4 regions of the Cupriavidus sp. UME77 genome follow, and region 2 is predicted to be linked to each of the others. Evidence: predicted binding sites of a transcription regulator. Region 2 holds the regulator's gene; each other region holds the start of a gene.

Region 1 (3,618 bases), on a different contig from region 2:
CGCGGGCGCGCACCGGCAGCGGACGCTGGCGAGCGCCAGCAACGTCCGGCACGCGCGCCGCAAGGCCGCGGCCAGGCTGCGGCCGCGGCCGATGGGCAAGGCCAGCGCCGCGCGCCGCAGGCACCGGGCCAGCGCCCGGCGCAGGGCAGCGGACGACCGGCTTCGGCTGGGCAAGGCAACCCGCGTAACGGTCAGGCCAATGGCAACCGCACTGGCGAGGCTAATGGCAACCGTGCCGCTGGCAATGGCAATGGCAATGGCAATGGCAATGGCAATGGCAATGGCAATGGCAACCGCGATCGCAATGGCGATGTCAACGGCAATCGCGCCGGTGCCGATACCCATGTCGCGCGACCGCGCACCGGGCAGGATCCGGCGGCACGCGGCCGCCGTCCGGCGCCGCAAGCCGCGCTGCTGGGCGGCCAGCGCGCCAAGCCCACGCGTTAACTCCACAACGTTCTCCAACGGCTGCCACGCGCCATGTCCAGTTCAGGGTTTGACCTTCAGGCGCCCGGCGACGGCGGCACGCCCGCCGATGGCGATGGCGTGCCCTACGCCAGCCTCACGCCAGACCTGATGCTCGATGCGATGGAGGCCGCCGGTTTCGAGCCGGATGGCCGCCTGCTGGCGCTCAATAGCTATGAGAACCGGGTCTGGCAGGTGGGGATCGAAGGCAGCGCGCCGGTGGTGGTCAAGTTCTACCGCCCCGGCCGCTGGAGCGACGCCGCCATCCTGGAAGAGCACGCTTTCGTGCGGCAACTGGCCGACGCCGAGATTCCGGCGGTGCCGGCCATCGCGCGCGACGGCGCCACGCTGCTGGCGCATGCGGGTTTTCGCTTCGCGGTGTTTCCCCGCTGCGGCGGGCGCGAGCCGGAGCTGGATCGTGCCGATACGCTGACCTGGCTCGGCCGTTTCATCGGCCGCATCCATGCGCTCGGCGCCACGCATCCTTACCAGGCGCGCCCCACCATCGACGTGGACACCTTCGGGGTGGCCCCGCGCGACTGGCTGCTGGCGCAAGACTGCATTCCCCTGGAACTGCGCCCGGCCTGGCAGGCGGTTGCCGATCTCGCCGTGGATGGCGCTCGCCGCTGCTTCGAGCGCGCGGGCGATGTCGCGCAGTTGCGGCTGCATGGCGATTGCCATCGCGGCAATGTGCTGTGGATCGAGGAGTCGCATGCGGGTTCGCGCGCGCCCGGGCCGCACTTTGTCGACTTCGACGATAGCCGCATGGGGCCGGCGGTGCAGGATCTGTGGATGCTGCTGGAAGGCGACCGCGCCGCCCAGCAGGGCCAGATGGCCGACATCCTGGCCGGCTATGAGGATTTCGCGGAATTCCGGCCGCGTGAGCTTTACCTGATCGAGGCGCTGCGCACGCTGCGCCTGCTGCATTACAGCGCCTGGCTGGCCAGCCGCTGGCGCGATCCGGCCTTTCCGGCGGCATTCCCGTGGTTTGGAACTGCCCGCTACTGGCAGGACCGCATCCTGGAGCTGCGCGAGCAGGTCGCGCTGATGGACGAGCCGCCGCTCTGGCCGGTCTGACCCGGCACCGGCCAGCCCGGGCCGGCTGCCTTACTTCTTGCCCGGGGCCTTGACCAGGACTACCGGGCACGGGGCGTGCGCCAGCACCCGTCCCGCCACCGAACCAATCACCGCATCGAAGAACGAGCCGCGGCCGTGCGTGCCCATGACGATGCCGCGTGCATCCACGCTGGCGGCGTAGGCGACGATGCGCTCCGGTGCAAAGCCGTGCAGCGCGTGTTGCTCGAAGGCGATGCCCGCGGCGCCGAGGATGTCGGCCACGGACTGCATGGCCTTACCGCTTTCTTCCTGGTGCCAGGCATCGATGGTTTCCTTGCTGACGAAGGCACGTACCTGTCCGGTGACATCGGGCGTCACATGGACCACATGCACGGTAAAGCCGCTTTGCAGCAGTTTGCCTTCGGCGATAAAGCGGGCGGCTGCGTCGGAAAAGGGCGAACCGTCGGTGGCGAGCACGATGTTGGTCATGGCGGCTATCTCCTGTAGTGGCTGTGATCGTTGTCGGCATGGCGGCCCTCGCCCGGGTGGCCCGGGGGCGCTCACTACGGTCATCATGGCACCCTGCGGGCAACCTTGCCTGGATCCAGATCAAGTCCGGGCGCAATCGGCAGCGCCTTCCACGAGCCTTGCGAGAGTCATCCGTTTTCCCGTTTTGACGGTTTCTTTGCACCGTGCCGTGGCATCTCGGCGCCTTTTTGATGTGGGGAAATCTACGCTGCAGGTAGGACAACTCTGTCGGATGTTCCGGCTTGCCGCCATGTGGATCTACTATCGGTTGGCGATCGGCGCGCTGGCCATGCTCGCGCTGATCCTGCTTTTTGCCATGGAATTCGGGCTGGCCAGTGCCATTGCGCGCCGCGAAGAGGGTTTTTCGCAGTCGCCCGACGAGCAGGGCCCCTGAAGGCCCATGAGGGCGCCCGCGCGCTGCTGGGCCCGATGAAGGCGCGCCGCCAGGGGCGCCGTGCGTGGACAAGTTGCATGTAGCGGTTCAGACTGCCGGTGCGGGCCGCGCGGTTGTCTTGCGGCCCGCTCGCCGTATCCGTCGCCATGCACTTTCCTATCCCACAAGAGCCATGAGACTACGTTCCCGTGCCCGCGCGCCTGGCAGCGCGCCGCACTGCGCCCCCCTGCATACCCATTTCCGCATCTTCCAGTCCCCCTTGCGCAGCGCTGTCCGCGCGACCGTGTGCGGCGCCCTTGGTGCCATGCTGCTGGCCGCTGGCGCGCATGCCGCCACGCTCGACAGCGCGCAGCTACAGCAGCAGGCCGACCAGGCCGCGGCGCGCAGTTACCGCGAATGGGTCGAATTGCTGGCGCTGCCCAACGACGCCACCGTGCCGGCGGATATCCAGAAGAATGCGGACTGGCTGGTCAAGGCCTTCGCCCGGCGTGGCTTCAAGGCGCGCGAGTTGCCCAATGACGGCAAGCCGATGGTCTACGCCGAATACCCCGCCAGCACGCAGCAAAGCGCTGGCCCGCGCAAGACGGTGCTGTTCTACATGCATTTCGATGGCCAGTCGGTAACGCCGTCGCAATGGGCGCAGCCCAGCCCGTGGGAGGCTACGCTCAAGGCGCGCAGCGCCGATGGCAAGTGGGAAACGCTACCGCTGGACAAACTCTATGCCGGCCAGGTCGATCCCGAGTGGCGCGTGTTCGGGCGTTCGTCGTCGGACGACAAGGGCCCCATCGTGATGTTCCTGGCCGCCATGGACGCGCTCAAGGCCGCCGGGGTGGACCCTGCGGTCGATATCAAGGTGCTGCTGGATTCCGAGGAGGAGAAGGGCTCGCCGTCGCTGGGCAAGGTGATCGCGGACAACCTGGCGCTGCTGCGCAATGACGGCATGGTGATCTTCGATGGCCCCATGCACCAGAGCAACCAGCCCACGCTGATCTTCGGCAACCGCGGCGTGCTGCTGGTGCAGCTCAAGGTGTTCGGCGCCAGCCAGGGCCTGCACAGCGGCCACTACGGCAACTATGCCGCCAACCCCGCCCAGCGGCTGGCGAACCTGCTAGCCACCATGAAGGACGACGACGGCCGCGTCACCATTGCCGGCTACTACAAGCCGGTAAAGATCG
Region 2 (3,618 bases):
ATGCCTGCCTGGGTGTTCCTGGCATGCATCCCTGAGCAGCGGATGCTACCTGACGATGCCACGATGAAATACGCTGCGCGATATCGCTGTTCTTGCGATTGTATGGCATTCCCTGGCAAACCTGCAACCGATTCGCACAGCTACCTCAGCGAGGAAGTGACAGATACACCACGAAACAGCGCTTCAGAAGACCAGGCAGAATCCATGCGCGGCAAGCGTCTCAGGTAAAAGCAGCGCGCGCGCCACCCCGGCCAAGCCAAAGGCCACCACCGCAAGGCCAGCGCCAGCGCGCAACGCCGGGCGCCGCGAAAGCTGCCTGAGATAGCCGGACAGGCCCGAGATCACCAGCAGGTTCGGCAGGGTGCCCAGGCCAAACACGGCCATCACCAGCGCGCCCGACGGGGCATTGCCGGCCAGCAACGCCATGGCAAGAGCACCGTACACCATGCCGCACGGGACCAGCCCCCAGGCTAGCCCCATGCCGTAGCGGCGCAGCAAGCGGCCCTGCCCATGCGCCCGAGCCACAGCTGGCAAGCGCGCCCCGATAGCGCCAAGGCCGCGCAGCAATCCACCCGCGCCCCGGGCGGCGAGCCGCTCCAGCCAACCCGTACCCGTGGTGCGCCCGCGCAACATCCACAAGCCCGACAATGCCAGCATCACACTGCCGATCCCGAACAACCAGCGCTGCAGCGGCAGGTACTGTGCCTTCCAGACGCCAGCGCCAAGGGCGCCCAGCAAGCCTCCCAGCACCGCATACATGCTCAGCCGCCCGGCATGCATGACAAGCAGTTCCAGCAACCAATGGCCGGGACGCCGGAGCACCGTGGCAGGCACGCGCGCAACGCCGCCCTGCTCCGCCGCCAGCGCGATCCCGCCGCACATGGCGGCGCAGTGCACGCCGCCCAGCAAAGCCAGGGTAAATACGCTGATAAGCACGCCTATGGTCAACTTCTCCTCCCAATCACACAATCGCAACGTCCGGCGCGGTAAAATGCGGAGAACGCGCCCCCGCAGCTCCAAGAGGCGCTATCAACATGAAGCTTGGCGCCCGCGTACATCAGCGCGCTCGCAAAACATGACGACGGGCACGGCAAGCCGCGCTGCACAGATAGCGCACTGCCGCAAGACCCGCGCGCCAGGCCGATGTGGATAGCGCTTCCAACCGACGACTCTCAACGTCAAGCTCTCAACTCAATGCGCCTGCCACATCGCGCTTGATTGACTGCGCTAAACCGACAGGCCCCAATTGCTCACCACCATTCCCATTACCGAGATGTCGCCCCGCTGCTCCACTTGCTCGCTCGGCCAGCTCTGCCTGCCCGTCGGCATGTCGCAGCAGGACCTCGAAAAGATGGATACGCTGGTCCAGGACCGGGTGCGCGTACGCAAGGGCGAAACCCTGTACCGCCTCGGCGACCCTCTCACCGCCGTCTACGCGATCCGCTTCGGCACGCTCAAGACCCACCTGACAATGGAAGACGGCCGCTCGCAGATCACGGGCTTCCACCTTCCCGGCGAAGTCGTCGGCCTCGACGGCCTTGGCGAGATGCAGCACGCGTCGGACGCCACCGCGCTGGAAGATACCGAAGTCTGCGTGGTGCGCTTTGGCGATCTCCAGACGCTGTCCAACGTCCTGCCTTCCCTGCAGCATCAGTTCATGCGCCTGATGAGCAAGGAGATCTCGCAGGACCAGGTCATGTTGATCACGCTCGGATCGATGCGCGCCGAGGAGCGGCTTGCCGCTTTCCTGATCAACCTGTCCGAGCGCTTGTCCGCGCGCGGCTATTCGGCCTCCGAATTTGTGCTGCGCATGAGCCGCGAGGAAATCGGCAGCTACCTGGGGCTCAAGCTCGAAACTGTCAGCCGCCTGTTCTCGCGCTTTGCGGAAGCCGGCCTGATCCAGATTCGCCAGCGCCACGTCAAGCTGGTCGACATGGTGGGGATCAAGCAGATCGTCAACAAGTCCTGCTGACGCGCTCGTCGCGCGCCGCCCTCGCCCGCGGCGGATCGCCGCGATGCCGCGCCTGCTGGCCTGAACCGGCAAGGCGCGCATCACAATCACTCCAGCTCGTCCGTGTCCGCCAGCCGCGTGGGCATGGTGTACAGCGTCAAGCCGCTCGACAGCGAGCACAGCACCCACGCGATCAGGAAGCCCACGGTGTAGACCGCCTCCCGCGATGCCTCGACCGGCTGGCCGAAGAAGCGCAGGTCACCGGGATCGACCATGGAGAATACCAGCGCGGTCGTCAGCCCGGCGACCAGGAAAGCGGGCCACAGCACCCACATCAGCCAGCGTAGTCTCATGATCACCTCGCTTGCGCCGCGACCGGCGCTGCCTGGCGCGCGCTGCCCGCCTTCTCGACCACCAGGCCGTGGCGAGCGACCCCTTCCTCAATGGGCGGATCCGGGTGGGTCATGGCCAGCCAGATCGTGACCCCGCAGGCCACCATGGCAACGAACGGCCCACTCATCAGCAGCCACGGCCATGGCTCCTTCCACCAGGGATTGCTTTGCTGCGTCATCTGGCCTCCTCTAGTTCTAGATCGCGTATGTAGCGTACGGATTGGTGTATCCAGCGTCCCCCGCCGCCTCATAGATTGCGCGGCACGATAAAGCTGGTGCTCTGTCGAATCTCCGCGCCATGCGCCCCCGCGCCCTCGTCGGGCACCGCGGTCACCGTGACCTCGATCTTGTGCGTGCCCTGCGCCGCGGACTCGATCGGCACGCGCACCCGGATGGGAATCAGGCGATTGGACGTGGGCTCCAGGTTGCCGGCAGCGTGATCATATTCCACGGCCAGGCCCTTGAGCTCATCGCTGCCCGCGCTGACGGCGACGCGCATTGGCGCCTCTGTCGTGTTGATCAGTTGCAGCCGATACACGTTCTCGATCCAGCGCCCTTCCACTTCCCGCCCCAGCGCGCCGCGGTCGCGGATGATATCGACCTTGAGCGGCGTACGCATGGCCAGCGAGGCCATGAAGCCGGCGACCAGCGCCAGCCAGATCACCGAGTAGATCACCGTGCGTGGCCGCACCAGGCGCTTGCGCGCCACGCTCTCGGAGAGCGCGCTGCGCATGGCGTTCTCGGACGTATAGCGGATCAGCCCGCGCGGGTAAGCCATCTTGTCCATGACCTGGTTGCAGGCGTCGATACAGGCGCCGCAGCCAATGCAGTCGTACTGCAGGCCATCGCGGATATCGATGCCAGTAGGACAGACCTGCACGCAGATGCTGCAATTCACGCACGAGCCCAGCCCGGCGGCCTTGTGGTCCGCCTTGCGCGAGCGGCTGCCGCGCGGCTCGCCGCGGCCCACGTCATAGGTGACCACATAGGTGTCGCGATCCACCATCACGCTCTGGAAGCGCGCATACGGGCACATGTACTTGCAGACCTGCTCGCGCATGAAGCCGGCGTTGCCCCAGGTGGCAAACGAGTAAAACAGCATCCAGAACGTCTGCCACGGACCCAGCGAGAGGCTCAGCACCTGCGCGCCGAGCGTGCGAATGGGCGAGAAGTAGCCGACGAAGGTAAAGCCCGTCCATAGCGCGATCACGATCCAGAGCGTGTGCTTGGTGGCCTTCAGGCGCAGCTTGCGTACGCTCCAGGGGTCGCCGTCCA
Region 3 (3,618 bases), on a different contig from region 2:
CCCATACCGGGCGCGGCGTGCCGATCAATGTGGTGATCGACGGCATTTCCGACGCGCTCGCCCAGGCCCGCACGCAGTACGACTTCTCCAGCAGCCTGATCCTCTGCTTCCTGCGCCACCTCTCCGAGGAAGACGCTTTCGCCACGCTGGAAGCCGCGCTGCCCTACCGCGACCGCTTTGTCGGCATCGGGCTGGATTCCTCGGAGCAGGGCAACCCGCCGGAGAAGTTCGCCCGCGTGTTTGCCCGCGCCCGCGAGCTCGGCCTGCACCTGGTGGCGCATGCCGGCGAGGAAGGCCCGGCGCAATACGTGACCGACGCGCTCGACATCCTCAAGGTGGAGCGCATCGACCACGGCGTGCGCGCCATCGACGACCCGGCACTGGTCGAGCGGCTGGCCCGCGAGCGCGTGGCGCTCACGGTATGCCCGCTGTCCAACCAGAAGCTCAAGGTCTACCCGGACCTGCGCGACCACTCCCTGCACCGCCTGCTGGAAGCTGGCGTGCTGGTCACGCTGCACTCGGACGACCCCGCCTATTTCGGCGGCTATATGAACGCGAACTGGGAAGCCACTTTCGAGGCCTTGCCGCTGACCGCGGCCGATGGCCACAAGCTGGCGCGCAACAGTTTCGAGGCCTCGTTCCTGCCCGCCTCGCAAAAGACTGCCTTCCTCGCCGAAGTCGACCACTTCTGGCAATCCCCCCTGCCCGCCGCAGCCTCCACGGCCTGAAGCGCGGCTCACCCCAAGATGCCGGCGCGCCATGCGCGCGCCGGTGCATGACGAGACATCGATATGACGACCACGCCCCCCACCCAGTCCATCACCCGCGCCATCCGTGGCCGCGTGCTGCACTTCCTGCGCGACCCCCAGTTTCATGACGACGCGTATCAGTATTGGGAAGACGGGGTGCTGATCGTCACCGCCGGGCATGTCGCCGCGGTTGGCAGCCATGCCGACCTGGCCGACCAGATCCCGGCCGGTGCCGAAGTGATCGACCGCCGCGGCAAGCTGATCGTGCCGGGCTTTATCGACACGCACGTGCACTACCCGCAGACCGACATCATCGCTTCGCCCTCGCCCGGCCTGCTGCACTGGCTGGAGACCTATACCTTCCCCGAGGAGCGCCGCTTTGCCGAGCCGGAGTACGCGGCGGCCGTGGCCGGCTTTTTCGCCGACGAGCTGTTGCGCAATGGCACGACCAGCGCCGTGGCCTGGAGCACCGTGCATACGGCATCGGCCGATGCGCTGTTTGCCGAAGCCGACCGCCGCAACCTGCGCCTGGTCACCGGCAAGGTGATGATGGACCGCAACTGCCCCGAATTCCTGCGCGATACCGCCGAGTCCGGCGCGCGCGATTCGGCCGACCTGATCTCGCGCTGGCACGGCAAGAACCGCCTGTCGTACGCCATTACGCCGCGCTTCGCGCCCACCTCCAGCGAAGCGCAGCTGCAAGCCTGCGGCGAGTTGGCCAAGGCTTACCCGGACGCGTTCATCCAGACCCACGTGGCGGAGAACCGCGACGAAGTGAAATGGGTGGCCGAGCTGTTCCCGCAAGCCCGCAGCTATCTGGACATCTATGATCACTACGGCCTGCTGCGCCCGGGCGCGCTGTACGGCCACGCCATCTACCTCGACCAGGACGACCGCAAGCGGCTGGCCGACAGCGGCGCGGCGGTGGCGCACTGCCCCACCTCCAACCTGTTCCTGGGCAGCGGCTTCTATGACTTCCACCAGTCGGATGCGCACCGCCTCAACGTGACGCTCGCCACCGACGTGGGCGGGGGCACCTCGTTCTCGATGCTGCGCACCATGAACGCTGCCCACAAGGTGGCGCGCATGGGCGGCTACCACCTCACCGCGCTGCGCATGTTCTACCTGGCCACCCGCGCCGCCGCCGATGCACTGGGCTGGAGCGAGCGCGTGGGCAGCTTCACACCCGGCTGCGAGGCCGACTTCATCGTGCTTGACCCGCAGGCCACGCCGCTGATCGCGCGGCGCAGCGAGCGCTCGGAAACGCTGGAAGAGCAGTTGTTCGCCTTCGCCATGCTGGGTGACGATCGCGTCATCGGCGAGGTGTATGTGATGGGCGAGCCGGCGAGCGCACCGGCCGTCGCCGCGCACTAGCCGTCACTTTCCGCTGTGTGACACCGGGTCCGGCCCTGCTGGCTTGACCCGGATCAACACCCCTGTCACGCAATCCTTCTAAGCTGTCACACCATCGGCCTGTCCCGTGGCCGCGCATCGCCAGTCTCGGGCCCAGCCCGATCCCGCGTTCGACAACTGAAGGTTTTTGCATGATTGCCACGCAGCAAGCTTCCTTTCCGGAGCCGATTTCCCCTGACGTCCCCCTGCCCTCGCGCAAGATCATCCGCGGCTGGCTGATCCCGCTTGGCGCACGCAGCACGCCGCGCGCGCTGGCGCTGTTCGCGCTGGACACCGCGCTGTTCCTGGCCGCGCTGGCCGGGGTGGTGCTGTTCTCCCACTGGCTCGCCAAGCTGGCCGCCAGCGTGGCAACGGGGCTGATCATCGCCCGCCTGTTCATCATCGGCCACGATGCCTGCCACCAGAGCCTGACGCCCCGGCGCGGCCTGAACAAATGGCTGGGCCGGCTGACCTTCCTGCCGTCGCTCACGCCTTACAGCCTGTGGGAAGTAGGCCATAACGTGGTCCACCACGGTTACTCCAACCTCAAGGGCTTCGACTTCGTCTGGCAGCCTTATTCGCTCGAGGAATTCCAGGCCCTGCCGCGCTGGCGCCGCGCGCTGGAGCGGGTCTACCGCACCGGCTTTGGCGCGGGCCTGTACTACCTGGTCGAGATCTGGTGGTTCAAGATGTTCTTCCCCAGCCGCCGCCAGATGCCCACGCGCCGCGCCGTCTTCATGTGGGACTGCACGCTGGTGGCCGTCTTCGGCGTGGCCTGGATCGGCGCGCTGGCGTGGCTGGCCATCGCCACCGGGCAGTCGGTGGCGATGCTGGTCGGGCTGGGCTTCGTGCTGCCGTTCCTGGTCTGGAATTTCACCGTGGGCTTCGTGCTCTACGTGCACCACACCCACACCAGCGTGGCCTGGTACGACACCAAGGCCATGTGGGCGCGCGCCCAGCCCTTCGTCTCCACCACGGTGCACCTGCGCTTTCGCTATGGCATCGGCGCGGCGCTGCACCACATCATGGAGCACACCGCGCACCACGTGGACATGAGCGTGCCGCTATACCGCCTCAAGCGCGCCCAGGCGCTGCTGGAGCATGCGCTGCCGGGCCGCATCATCATCCAGAACTTCACCTGGCGCTGGTATTTCGATACCGCGCGCCGCTGCAAGCTGTACGACTTCAAGGCACTCTGCTGGACGGACTTCCGTGGCCGGCAGACCAGCGCCAACGCGCCAGTGCCGGCATAACCCCCCATCCCCCGGCCACCTGCCGCAGCCGCCCTGGCTGCGGTTTGTCTTTTGGGGCGCGTAATACTCAATTACAAAGTCTTTCCGCGCGCTTGTCCCGCGCAGCGGCGCTTGCCTCGTTAAGCAAGGTATCGGTCCCAAGGTCATTGTGCATCCCGACCCTGGGACCGTCCCTTAGACAACGCCCGAGCGCAGATCAGAACCAACAGGACAAAGACAAATGG
Region 4 (3,618 bases), on a different contig from region 2:
GCGCGGGTTCTACCGCTACCGTGGAAGCTGTCAATGACCGCATCAAGCCGGTCGCCTCGCTCGAACTGAAGGACCCGAACGCACCGCGCGTCTACAAGACGGGCGAGCAGGTCTATAAGGAAGTCTGCGCTGCCTGCCACGCCACCGGTGCTGCCGGCGCGCCCAAGTACAGCAACGCTGGTGACTGGGCTGCGCGTATCGGCCAGGGCTTTGACGGCCTGCTGAACTCCGTGCTGCATGGCAAGGGCGCCATGCAAGCCCGCGCCGGCACCACCGCCGACGACTACTCCGATTACGAACTCGGCCGCGCCGTGGTCTACATGGCCGACGCCGGTGGCGCCAAGTTCCCGGAACCCGCCGCGCCCGCCGCCGCTCCGGCTACGGCTGCTGCCTCGGACGCCGCTGCGCCTGCGGCAGCCGCTGCTCCGGCCGCTCCCGCAGCGGCACCTGCAGCCGCCGCACCGGCTGCCGCAGCTGCAGCCGCGCCGGCTTCCGCCGAAGTGGGCAAGAAGGTCTACGAACAAGTCTGCGCCGCCTGCCACGCGGCCGGTGTTGCCGGTGCGCCGAAGTTCGGCGACAAGGCAGCCTGGGCTCCGCGCCTGAAGGAAGGCATGGACGCCGTGCACGCCTTCGCCCTGAAGGGCAAGGGCGTGATGCCGCCGAAGGGTGGCTACGCCGGCCCCGACGCCGACGTGATGGCCGCAGTGGACTACATGGCCAACGCTTCGAAGTAAGCGCAAGCAGCTCTCAACAAAAAAGCCCGCGGCATGCCGCGGGCTTTTTGCTTTCCGGTGTGACTCAAACCACGCGCGAGTAGCGCGTTGGCATCGGCAAAGGCGTACCCGCATCAGCGCTCCGGATGGCAGCGGGCTCGGTGCGCCGGGCATCCTCGCGCAGGAAGCCGTCGAACACCATGGCCAGGCGGCGCACCAGCAAACGCCCCAGCGGTGTCACCTCGATGCGCCCAGGCTCACAGCGCACCAGCCCGTCTTCGGCCAGCCGCGCCAGTTCCGTCAGCTCGTGCGCGAAGTGCTCGGCAAAATCGATGCGGTGGCGCGTTTCGACCGCCGCCATATCCAACACGCCATTGCACATCAGCGCGCCAATCACATCGCGCCGCAAGTGATCTTCGTCACGCATGGCGAAGCCGCGCATCACGGGCAGCACGCCGGCGTCGAGGCCACTGTAGTAGTCATCCAGCGTGCGGGCGTTCTGCACGTAACGGCCCGCCACTGCGCCGATTGACGAAACGCCGAAGCCGAGCTGGTCATGGCCGGCGTGGGTGGAATAGCCCTGGAAGTTGCGCTGCAGCCGGCCCTCGCGCTGGGCCACGGCGAGCGCGTCGTCCGGCAGCGCGAAGTGGTCCATGCCGATGTAGACGTAGCCCGCGGCGGTCAGCTGCTCGATCGTGCCGACCAGGATGTCGAGTTTTTCGGCAGCGGCCGGCAGTGCGCGTTCGTCGATGCGCCGCTGCGGCTTGAACACGTGCGGCAGGTGCGCGTAGCTGTACACCGAGAGCCGGTCCGGGCGCATTGCCAGCACTTGTTCCACGGTGGCGGCAAAACGCGCCGTGGTCTGGTGCGGCAGGCCGTAGATCAGGTCCATGCTGACCGAGCGGAAACCCAGCCGGCGCGCGGCGTCGACGACCGCCTGCGTCTCGGCCAGCGATTGCACGCGGTGGATGGCGCGCTGGACCTCGGCGTCGAAATCCTGCACGCCCAGGCTGATGCGGTTAAAGCCAAGTTCCGCCAGCAGCGCCATCTGCGTGTCACCGATGCGGCGCGGGTCGATCTCGATCGAGTGCTCGCCCTCGGGCAGCAGGTGGAAGTGCTGGTGCAGCGCGTCCATGACACGGCGCATCTCGGCGGGATCGAGGAAGGTCGGCGTGCCGCCGCCCCAGTGCGACTGCACTACCTCTCGCCGCGTGCCGATCTGCTGCGCCACCAGCGCCATCTCGCGCGCCAGGTAGTCCACGTAGCGGGCGCTGCGACGGTGGTCCTTGGTGATGATCTTGTTGCAGCCGCAGTAGTAGCAGATGTTCTCGCAGAACGGCACGTGCACGTACAGCGAGAGCGGCGCGGCGGCTTTGGCGGTGTTGGTGGCGCTGGCAGCGCAATCGGCCAGCGCCTGCTGGTAGTCCTGCGCGCCGAAGCCGCCGTGGAAGCGGTCCGCCGTCGGGTACGAGGTGTAGCGCGGGCCGTTGATATCCATGCGCCCCGCCAGCGCGCGAAAGTCCGACAAGGCATGCGGATCCGGCGCTGCCGCGCCCCGTCCCGCCGGCTTGCCGGTGCAGGCGGCGCCGCACTTGCCGGAGCAGGTGCGGGACTGGCTCGAGACGGCAACGGCAATGGGAACGGACATTGCATTGGGAAACGGGGCGGGGGCAGTCGCAGCCATGGGGCGGCCTTTGTCGTGGATTCGATGGCCCATCGTAGGGCGCGCCGCCCGCGCCTGCGTTGACCGGGGTCAAGCCGCGGCCCATGACATGCCCGGCGTCATGCCAGCGTCACCTGGGCCGGATAGGCTGCGCGGCGCTCTCCCCCAATCATGCCATTGCTCTGTACCTGGCCTCGCGGATTCCCATGCACGCTTCTTCCCTGATCGCCAACCCCGCACGGCCGCCGCGCCGCCGGGTCCTGGCCGCGCTTGGCAGCGCCATGCTGGCGCCTGCCTCCTTGCTGGCGCAGGCGCCGCCGCGCCGCCCGCTGGTGATCGGCCACCTGGTGGACCGGGGCGGCGCCCAGGCCGACCTGGCACGCGACTACCTGGCGGGGGCCAAGGTGATGTTCGATGCGGCCAACGCCGGCGCGCGCGAGCCGCGCGTGGTGCATGTGGTGCGCGAGGTCGACGCCGATCCGCGCGCGGCCACGGCGCAGGCGCTGTCGCTGGTCGACGGAGAGCGGGCGGAATTGCTGTTCGGCCCCAGCGATGCCCTGCTGCCGGTGCTGGCCGCCTCGCCCGAGCTGGCCCGGCGCGGCGTGCAGATCGTGGCGCCGTTGTCGGGGCTGTCGCTCGCGGCGGATCATGTCTGGTACACGCGGGCCGACTACCGCAGCGAGCTGGATGCGGCCATCCGGCAGTTGCGCAGCTATGGCCTCAAGCAACTGGTGCTGGCCGTGGCGCCGGATTTTGCGGCCGGCAGCCTGGCTAGCGGCACGCCGTGGCGGCGCCAGGCCGAGCAGGAGCCGGGACTGCAGGCACTCACGCTGGATGCGGGCAAGGGCAGCGACGCCGGGGCGGTCGCGCAACGCATCGCCGCCGCGCGCCCGGCCGCGGTGATCGTGGCAGGCGATACGCTGGCCTATGGCAACCTCGGCCGCGCGCTGGCGGCGCGCGGCTGGTACGGCTTCCTGGTGGGCTTGTCGGCGGTCAATTCGCTGGCGGCACGCGAGATTCTTGGCGCCGGCTACACCGGCGGCATCGTGCTGACGCAGATCGCCCCGGGGCCGCAGGACCTGACCCTGCGCGTGGTCAAGGAGCACGTGGGCCGGATGAAGCAGTTCCTGGACGAGCCCGCCTCGCCGGCCACGCTGGCCGGCTATATCGGCGCGGCCTGGCTGGTGCGCACGGCGCTGGCTGCGCCGCGCGGGGCCAGCCCGGCGGACCTGCGGCGCGCGC

Evidence for each region. Region 2 encodes FNR, which switches genes on or off when oxygen is low (the NO sensors DNR and NnrR bind a similar motif). Its sites were predicted from a motif close to TTGATNNNNATCAA; they were not measured.
Region 1: a site for FNR is predicted at 2,121-2,134, ahead of A9975_RS20845 (universal stress protein). Genes of this name have one in related genera too.
Region 3: a site for FNR is predicted at 2,167-2,180, ahead of A9975_RS11500 (fatty acid desaturase). Genes of this name have one in related genera too.
Region 4: a site for FNR is predicted at 2,457-2,470, ahead of hemN (oxygen-independent coproporphyrinogen III oxidase). Genes of this name have one in related genera too.

Annotation. Positions count from the first base shown of each region.
Region 1 covers NZ_LZZU01000051.1:34,698-38,315, forward strand. The annotation lists gene A9975_RS20835 (DEAD/DEAH box helicase) at 1-447, shown strand, start outside; gene A9975_RS20840 (serine/threonine protein kinase) at 481-1,542, shown strand; gene A9975_RS20845 (universal stress protein) at 1,573-2,010, opposite strand; gene A9975_RS20850 (hypothetical protein) at 2,282-2,443, shown strand; gene A9975_RS20855 (M20/M25/M40 family metallo-hydrolase) at 2,748-3,618, shown strand, end outside.
Region 2 covers NZ_LZZU01000060.1:30,006-33,623, forward strand. The annotation lists gene A9975_RS23870 (sulfite exporter TauE/SafE family protein) at 184-948, opposite strand; gene fnr (fumarate/nitrate reduction transcriptional regulator Fnr) at 1,247-1,972, shown strand; gene A9975_RS23880 (hypothetical protein) at 2,059-2,304, opposite strand; gene A9975_RS23885 (hypothetical protein) at 2,307-2,522, opposite strand; gene ccoG (cytochrome c oxidase accessory protein CcoG) at 2,591-3,618, opposite strand, start outside.
Region 3 covers NZ_LZZU01000030.1:32,342-35,959, reverse strand. The annotation lists gene A9975_RS11510 (adenosine deaminase) at 1-728, shown strand, start outside; gene guaD (guanine deaminase) at 792-2,123, shown strand; gene A9975_RS11500 (fatty acid desaturase) at 2,294-3,394, shown strand; gene A9975_RS11495 (YXWGXW repeat-containing protein) at 3,615-3,618, shown strand, end outside.
Region 4 covers NZ_LZZU01000046.1:89,263-92,880, forward strand. The annotation lists gene A9975_RS18335 (cytochrome c5 family protein) at 1-734, shown strand, start outside; gene hemN (oxygen-independent coproporphyrinogen III oxidase) at 799-2,211, opposite strand; partial or broken gene A9975_RS18345 (ABC transporter substrate-binding protein) at 2,583-3,618, shown strand, end outside.